2 regions of the Janthinobacterium sp. 1L-D-8-B-C4 genome follow, and region 2 is predicted to be linked to the other one. Evidence: predicted binding sites of a transcription regulator. Region 2 holds the regulator's gene; the other holds the start of a gene.
What was found. Region 2 encodes LexA, which represses DNA repair genes until DNA is damaged. Its sites were predicted from a motif close to ACTGTATNNNNATACAGT; they were not measured.
Positions count from the first base shown of each region.

Region 1: the regulator LexA is predicted to act here: its motif matches at 2,130-2,147, upstream of dinB (DNA polymerase IV).

Region 1 covers NZ_JBXAVX010000015.1:102,036-106,459, reverse strand. Annotated here, with positions in the region: gene AC0Z42_RS23050 (S9 family peptidase) at 1-2,019, opposite strand, end outside; gene dinB (DNA polymerase IV) at 2,196-3,380, shown strand; gene AC0Z42_RS23040 (recombination-associated protein RdgC) at 3,498-4,394, shown strand.
Region 2 covers NZ_JBXAVX010000006.1:315,292-319,715, forward strand. Annotated here, with positions in the region: gene AC0Z42_RS13525 (cystathionine gamma-synthase family protein) at 1-1,160, shown strand, start outside; gene lexA (transcriptional repressor LexA) at 1,227-1,865, opposite strand; gene rpsF (30S ribosomal protein S6) at 2,142-2,531, shown strand; gene priB (primosomal replication protein N) at 2,549-2,848, shown strand; gene rpsR (30S ribosomal protein S18) at 2,875-3,165, shown strand; gene rplI (50S ribosomal protein L9) at 3,193-3,648, shown strand; gene AC0Z42_RS13555 (replicative DNA helicase) at 3,785-4,424, shown strand, end outside.

The sequences.
Region 1 (4,424 bases), on a different contig from region 2:
ATTCTTGTCCGTTTTATAGGCGCGCAGCTTGGCCACATACTTGGCCGGCTCCCAGTACATCACCTGGCTGTCATTCAGGCCGGTAGTCACCAGCATCGACGGATAGGCCTTGCGGGCAATATTGTCGTACGGCGAATAGCTGAGCATGTAGTCATAGGCCGCCTTCTGGTTCGGATCGCCCCATTCCAGGTACTCGCCGGTGGTCAAGGGCAGGCTGGCGTCCATCATGGTGTTCATCACATCGACAAACGGCACGGCCGCGTGCACCGCGTGGAACAATTCGGGGCGCAGATTGACGACGGCGCCCATCAACAGGCCGCCGGCGCTGCCGCCCTGGATGATCAAACGGTTCGGGCTGGTCCATTTTTCGCGCACCAGGTAGTCGGCGCTGTCGATGAAGTCATTGAAGGTGTTTTTCTTTTTCATCAGCATGCCGTCTTCATGCCAGGCTTCGCCCATGTCGGTGCCGCCACGGATATGCGCCTGCGCATAGACCACGCCACGCTCCAGCAGGCTGATGCGGCTGATGGCAAAGCCCGCTTCCGTCGAGATGCCGTAGGAGCCATACGAATACAGCAGCAGCGGCGCCGAACCGTCGCGCTTGACGCCCTTCTTGTAGACGATCCACAGCGGCACTTGCACGCCGTCGCGCGCTTTTACCCACAGGCGTTCGGTGGCATAGCGGCTGGCGTCATAGCCACCGACGATTTCCTGCTGTTTCAGCACCGTGCGCTGGCCATCCTTCATGTTGACGTCAATCACCGTCGGCGGCGTGATCGGCGACTGGTACGACATGCGAAATTGCGCGGCATTGAATTCCGGCGTGCCGGCCGCGTTGGCCAGGTAGACCGGGTCATCGAACTTGACCGTCTTCCATTGCTTGCTGTGGAAATCGTAGATACGGGCGCGGTTCAGGGCGCGCGCTTTTTCCATCACCACCAGGTAGTCCTGGAACACATCGAGCGACTTGATGACGGCATCCTTGTCGTGCGGCACCATTGGACGCCAGTTTTTCGGCTGTGGCGCGCTCAGGGGCGCGCTGACGATGCGGAAGTTTTTTGCGTCCTTGTTGGTCAGGATATACAACTGGCCATCGCGGTGCTCGACGCTGTAGCGGTGGCCTTTTTCGCGTGGCAATACCTGCCGGAATTGGCCATCGGGCGTGCTGGTCGACAACAGCTGCACATCGCTGGTATCGGTGCTGCCGGCGCGCAAGGCAAAAAACTGTTTGTCTTGCGTACGGTTGATGCTGATGGAAAATTGTTCGACACCCTCGTGATACACCTGCTGCGGCGGAGCACCCAGGTTGAGGCGGAACAGGCGGTCCGAGCGCTTGGTGGTGGCGTCTTCCTGCACCAGCATCAGGGTGGCGTTGTTGGCGGCCCAGGCCAGCGAGGTGACGCGCGGCATGGTATCAACCAGCAGCTTGCCGGTTTTCAGATCCTTGATGTGCAGTTCGTACTGGCGAAAGCCGGTGGTGTCGGTGGTGTAGGCCAGCAACTGTTCGTTCGGGCTGACGGCAAACGCGCGCACCGAAAAGAAGGTGTGGCCTTCGGCCAGTTGGTTCTGGTCCAGCAGGATTTCTTCTGTTGCTTGCGCGTCATACGCGCCGTTGGTGCCAGCCGGCCGGCGGCAGCTGATCGCGTATTGCTTGCCCGCTTCGGTGCGCGTGTAATAGTAAAAATTGCCCATGCGTACAGGCACCGACAGGTCCACTTCCTGCATGCGGCCCTTGATCTCGCCGAACAGTTTGTCGGCCAGCGGCTGTATCGGGGCTGTCACGGCCGCCGTATAGGCGTTTTCCGCATTCAGGTAATCGATCACGGCGGGATCGGTCTTCTTTTGCAGCCAGCGGTAGTCGTCGGTCACGACCGTGCCGTGGCGGGTTTCCTGCCAAGCAGACTTGGCGGCGACGGGCGCGTCGGCCGCCGTCGCGAGTGGCGCCAGGGTGGACAGCAGCAGGGCCGGCAGACTCATGGCCAGACGGACGGTGTGCGAATAGCGTGATAGGCGAGACAAGGCAACTCCTTTGTAGTGTTGTGGCAAGATTCTATTCTTGCTACCCGGAAAAGCAAGCAATGATCCTGTTGGTTCGGTCGCAACTTGCCATATCGTCCGTTTCGGGTAATACTGTATGCATGACCAGTATCTTGCCGCCAATGTGTTGCGGCAGACCCAACCGCCGCGAGGTGTCCTTGACCGCATCCGTTTCCCCATCGCCTGAATCGCTCACGCCGCGTCGTTGGATCGCGCACCTGGATATGGACGCCTTTTTCGCCTCGGTCGAATTGCTGAAATATCCGGAGTTGCGTGGCGAAGCCGTCGTTATCGGCGGCGGTCGCCTGCAGCAGCCGGTGTTGCAGCCGGACGGCACGCGCCAGTTTGCCCGCATGCGCGACTATGTGGGGCGCGGCGTGGTCACCACCTCTACTTACGCCGCACGTGCGTTCGGCGTGTTTTCGGCGATGGGCATCATGAAGGCGGCCAAGCTGGCGCCCGACAGCATCTTGCTGCCGGCCGACTTCGAGGCCTACCGCGAGTATTCCACCCGCTTCAAGCAGGCGGTGGCAAGCCTCGCGCCGGTGATCCAGAACGTTGGCATCGATGAGATCTATATTGACCTGACCGAACACGGCAACGATGCGCCGGCGTTTGCGGCCAGGCTGAAGGCGGCCGTGTTCGAGGCCACCGGCCTGTCGTGCTCGGTTGGTTTGGCGCCGAACAAATTGCTGGCAAAAATCTGCTCCGACCTGGAAAAGCCCGATGGTCTCACCATCTTGCACCCGGAAGATATCGCCACGCGCGTGTGGCCCTTGCCGGCAAAAAAGATCAACGGCATCGGCCCGAAAGCCACCGCCAAGCTCGAAGCGATGGGGATAGTCACCATTGGCGAGCTGGCCCAGGCCGACCTGGCCGTGTTGCGCACCCAGTTTGGCGATTTGTATACGGGCTGGCTGCACCAGGCGGCGCTGGGCATCGATGACCGCCCGGTGCAGACCAGCCGCGAAACCAAGTCGGTCAGCCGTGAAACCACCTTCGAGCGCGACCTTCAGGTGGTGCGCGACCGCGCCGTGCTGTCGGAAAAACTGGAAAGCCTGTGCACGCGGGTGGCGGGCGACCTCGACAAGCATGCGCTGGCCGGTCGCACGGTGGGCATCAAGTTGCGCTTTGAAGACTTCAGCACCGTCACGCGCGATATCACCTTGCCCAGCGCCACGGCGGACGCGGCGGCGATTCTGCGCGCCACGCGCGACTGCCTGCGGCGGGTACCGTTCGAAAAGAAAATCCGCCTGTTGGGGGTGCGCATTTCCACCCTGTGCGACCCGTCCCAGGTAACGCGGCAGGCGCCGGCCCAGGCCGAGCTATTCCCCGCCTTGTAGCTGTTCAGATCTCTATTTCAAGCATTGCGCCAGAGCGCGCTTTTGACGGCAGGAACGTGTCGAAAGTGTAGAATGGCGTCCTATTAGCTCCAACGAAACAACCGGAAGACAAAAACTATGTGGTTCAAGAATCTTCAGATTTACCGCCTGCCCGCGCCGTGGGCTTACACGCCAGAACAACTGGAAGAGGCGCTGTCCTCGAACAAATTCACGCCCGCCACCAGCATGGACCTGATGCGCCAGGGCTGGGATACGCCACGCCCGAATGGCGGCCTGGTGCATGTGGTCAACAAGCAGATGCTGATCCTGCTGGGCACGGAAAAGAAACTGCTGCCGGCCACCGTGATCAACCAGGTGGCGAAAGCGCGCGCGGCTGAAATGGAAGAAGCGCAAGGCTTTGCACCTGGCAAGAAAGCCATGAAGGAATTGAAGGAGCGCGTGGCCGACGAACTGCTGCCGCGCGCCTTCAGCATCCGCAGCAATGTGTGGACCTGGATCGACCCGGTCAATGGCTGGCTGGTGATCGATGCGGCCAGCCCGGCGAAAGCCGACGAAGTGATCAAGCTGCTGCTGAAAGCGGTCGACAAGCTGCCGCTGGAAAGCCTGCGCGTGCAGCGCTCGCCGGTGGCGGTGATGACGGAGTGGCTGCAGGCCGATGACGCGCCGGCTGGCTTCACGGTCGACATGGACACCGAATTGCGCGCCACCGGCGAGAGCAAGGCCACGGTGCGCTATGTGCGCCACACCCTGGAAGCGGACGACGTGCGCCGCCATATCGCGGCCGGCAAGCAGTGCACGCGCCTGGCCATGACCTGGAACGACAAGATCTCGTTCGTGCTGACCGAATCCTTGGCGATCAAGAGCATCAAGCCGCTCGACGTGATCAAGGAAACCGAATCGAGCACCAAGAACGACGAAGAACGTTTCGATGGCGACATGATGCTGATGACGGGCGAGCTCTCCAAACTGATGGCAGACGTGGTCGAAGCACTGGGCGGCGAAGCGACGGCATAAGTTATTGCCATACCAACGAAAGAGCCGCTA
Region 2 (4,424 bases):
ACAAGCCCGTGCATACTTCGGTTGCTTTCGGCTACAGTGACGCGCGCCAGCTGGCGTCCGTGTTCCAGGGCAAGGAGCCGGGCTTTCGCTACGGCCGCCAGGGCAACCCGACCGTCTCCGCACTGGAAGACAAGGTCAACCAGATGGAAGACGGTGTGGCCACCTTGTGCTTTGCCACCGGCATGGGTGCCATCGGTGCCGTTGTGCAATCCTTGCTGCGCGCCGGCGACCATGTGGTGTCGTCGGCCTTTTTGTTCGGCAATACCAACAGCCTGTGGCAGACGGTGACGGGGCAGGGCATCGGCGTGTCATTCGTCGACGCCACCGAAGTGGCTAACGTGGCCGCCGCCATCACGCCGCAAACGCGCATCGTGTTCGTTGAAACCATCGCCAACCCGCGTACGCAGATCGCCGACCTGGCAAAGATTGGCGAGCTGTGCCGCGAGAAAGGCATCCTGTATATCGTCGACAACACCATGACCACGCCCTACCTGTTCCGCCCGAAAGCGGTGGGCGCCGGCCTGGTGATCAATGCGCTGACCAAGTCGATCGGCGGCCACGGCAATGCGCTTGGGGGCAGCCTGACCGATACCGGTGTGTTCGACTGGACGCAGTACCCGAATATTTTCGAGAACTACAAAAAGGCGGCGCCGAAACAATGGGGCATTGCGCAGATCCGCGCCAAGGCCTTGCGCGACTTCGGTGCCTCGCTGGGGCCGGAAGCGGCGCATCATATTGCCGTGGGCGCCGAAACCATGGCCTTGCGCATGGACCGCACCTGCTCGAACGCGCTGGCGCTCGCTACCATGCTGCAAGCCGATCCGCGCGTGGCGGCCGTGCATTACCCGGGCCTGGCGTCGCACCCGCAGCACGCGCTGGCGTCCGAGTTGTTCCGCAGCTACGGTTCGCTGTTCAGTTTTGAATTGAAAGACGGCATCGACTGCTTCGATTTCCTCAATCGCCTGAACCTGGCGATACCGGCCAGCAACCTGGGCGACACGCGCACCCTGGTGATACCGGTCGCCCATACGATCTTCTACGAGATGGGTGCAGAACGCCGCGCCAGCATGGGCATTGCCGAGTCGCTGATCCGCGTTTCCGTCGGTATCGAGGATGAAGCCGACCTGCTCGATGATTTCAAGAGCGCGCTGGACGCGTAAACGCCTTCGGCAATAAAAAGGGCCGCAACAGCATTGCTGTGGCGGCCCTTTTTCACGTGCAGCAGTTTAATGCCAGCTGCGCATCAGGCCGACTGCCAGGCCTTCCAGGGCAAACTCGTCTTCCGGCGTCACGGTAATGACCTTGAAGTCGGGGTTTTCCGGGAACAGTTCGATCAGGGTGCCGGTTTTCTTGTAGCGCTTGACGGTGACTTCATCGCCGATGCGGGCTACGACGATCTGGCCGTTCTTGGCACTGTCGACTTTTTTTACGGCCAGCAGGTCGCCGTCCATGATGCCGGCGTCGCGCATCGACCAGCCGCGCACTTTCAGCAAAAAGTCGGGCTTGGCCGAAAACAGGGCCGGATCGACGTTGTAGCTCGCTTCCAGGTTTTCCTGCGCCAGGATGGGCGAACCGGCGGCCACGCGGCCGATCAGCGGCAGCGACATCAGCAGCGCGGCAGGCACCTTCGGCAGCGCCGGCTCGGCAAGCGAGGCGCCGATCAGGCGGATGCCGCGCGAGGTGCCCGGCGAAATCTCGATGGCGCCCTTGCGGGCCAGGGCCTGCAAATGCTCTTCGGCTGCATTGGCCGATTTGAAACCCAATTCATTGGCGATTTCGGCGCGGGTCGGAGGAAAACCCGTGTTTTCAATCGCGTCCTTGATCAGGTTCAGGATTTGTTCTTGTCGTGCTGTCAGCTTGATCATGGATGGTGGGTGCATAGTGAAATGCTGTCTATATGAACAGTCTGTATTTTTGTACAGTATCGCCGACTATGCAAGCGACTTTCGGCATTTTCGGCCGATTTCGATGGAAAAAGTCGCGCGCGAAGCAAAAATGCTGCGCTGGCGGGCGTTGCAGGCGCTGCATGGCAAGCAATGGTTGAACGGATTGCAAAAGGCGGTTATAATCTTCGGCTGACCTTCCCACACCCGTCTTGACGCCGGGGTGGGCGATTATCAATCCGACCTGAAGGAGTTTGCATGCGTCATTATGAAATAGTCTTTATCGTCCATCCGGACCAGAGCGAGCAAGTGCCCGCGATGATCGAACGCTACAAAGCCAGCGTAACCACCCGCGGCGGTTCGGTTCACCGCGTGGAAGATTGGGGCCGCCGTCAAATGGCTTACTCGATCCAGAAACTGCCTAAAGCACACTACATCTGCCTGAACATCGAATGCGACAACGAGACCCTGGTCGAGTTGGAAACAGCATTCAAATTCAATGATGCCGTGTTGCGTCACCTGACCGTTAAAATGAAGAAAGCTGAAACAGCTCCTTCGCCGATGATGAAATCGGTACAACGCGAAGATGCGGCCAAAAGCCACCGCACCGAAGCACCAGCAGCCGCTCCAGCCGCAGCAGCAGCCTGATTGACCAGGATCGTGCGCTGAACCAGTTACAAGTTACCGCCATCATTGCCGAGCGCGAAATATTGCGCTATACCCCGGCAGGGTTGCCGATCGTGAATGCAGTATTGCAGCACAGTTCGCAGCAGATGGAAGCCGGTATCGCCCGTTTGACCGAGTTTGAACTTGCCGCGCTTGCCGCTGGCGAAATCTCAGGCCGGTTCAGTCAGGCAAGCTTGGGCGGGGTGTATCAGTTCACGGGTTTCCTGGCCAGGAAAAGCCGCAACAGCAAGAGTTTGGTGTTTCACATCATTGATTTTAGTGCAGTCAGTTCTGACTAGCGCAATTTTAGATACAGGAGCCTAGAATGGCATTCGGTAAAAAGTTCGACAAAAACAAGCTCAAGCTTAAAGAAAAACGCAAACAGCAAAACCCACTGTTCAAACGCAAGAAGTTCTGCCGCTTCACCGCAGCACACGTTGAACAAGTTGACTACAAAGACGTTGACACGCTGAAAGACTTCGTCCAAGAAAACGGCAAGATCATGCCAGCACGCCTGACCGGTACCAAAGCGCACTACCAGCGCCAAGTTGACACCGCAATCAAGCGCGCTCGCTTCCTCGCGCTGCTGCCATACACCGATTTGCACCACGCTTAATCGGTCAGATATTCCTGGAGAAGAACTATGCAAATCATTCTGTTAGAAAAAGTTGTTAACGTCGGTAACCTCGGCGAAGTCGTCAAAGTCAAAGACGGTTACGCACGTAACTTCCTGATCCCGCAACGCCTGGCCCGTCGTGCTACCGCTACGGCGATCGCCGAATTCGAAGTCAAGCGCGCTGAACTGGAAAAAGCTGCTGCCGCCAAACTGGCTGCATCGCAAGCCCAGGGCGAAAAACTGAGCGGCCTGACCGTTCAAGTTGCTCAAAAAGCTGGCGTCGATGGCCGTCTGTTCGGTTCTGTCACCAACTTCGACATCGCTGAAGCGCTGACCAAGCAAGGTTTCGCTGTTGAAAAAGCACAAGTACGCATGCCTACCGGCCCGCTGAAAGTTGTTGGCGAGCACAACGTTTCGGTTGCCCTGCACACCGACGTGGTAGTGGAAGTGGTGATCGCTGTGGTACCAGACGCAAACGCGTAAATCGTTTGCAGGCCTCGGCCTGCAGCATTGCCGCAATTGGAAAAGCCGGGTTCGCCCGGCTTTTTTGTGGCCTTTTTTTCCGTCATTTTCAGCCCTTTATTTTTGCCCGCACGCCGAAGCGGGTATAATTCGCGCCATGAACGCCCCCTCAGATCCACAACTGGATTCCCTCCGCATACCGCCGCATTCGATCGAAGCAGAACAGTCCGTCATTGGTGGTCTGCTGCGCGATAATGCCGCGTATGACCGCATTGCCGATTTCATGCATGCGGATGATTTCTATCGCTATGACCATCGCATCATCTTCGAGCAAATCGTCAAGATGGTGAACGCCTCGAAGCCGGCCGATGTCATTACTGTTTTTGAAACCCTGACCCAGCTCGGCAAGGCCGAGGATGTGGGCGGACTCGCTTACCTGAACGCGATGGCGCAAAACACGCCGTCGGCAGCCAATATCCGCCGTTACGCCGAGATCGTGCGCGACCGCGGCGTGCTGCGCAAGTTGATCACCGTGGCCGACGATATCTCGGGCACTGCGTTCAGCCCGCAAGGCAAGGAAGTCAAGCAGATGCTTGACGAAGCCGAATCGAAGATCTTTGCGATTGCCGAAGAAGGCGCGCGCGGCGCGCAGGGCTGGACCGCGATCCAGCCCTTGCTGACGCAAGTGGTCGAGCGCATCGACGAGCTCTACAGCCGTGACAACCAGAGTGAAATCACCGGCGTGCCGACCGGTTTTATCGACCTCGACCGCATGACCTCCGGCCTGCAGCCGGGCG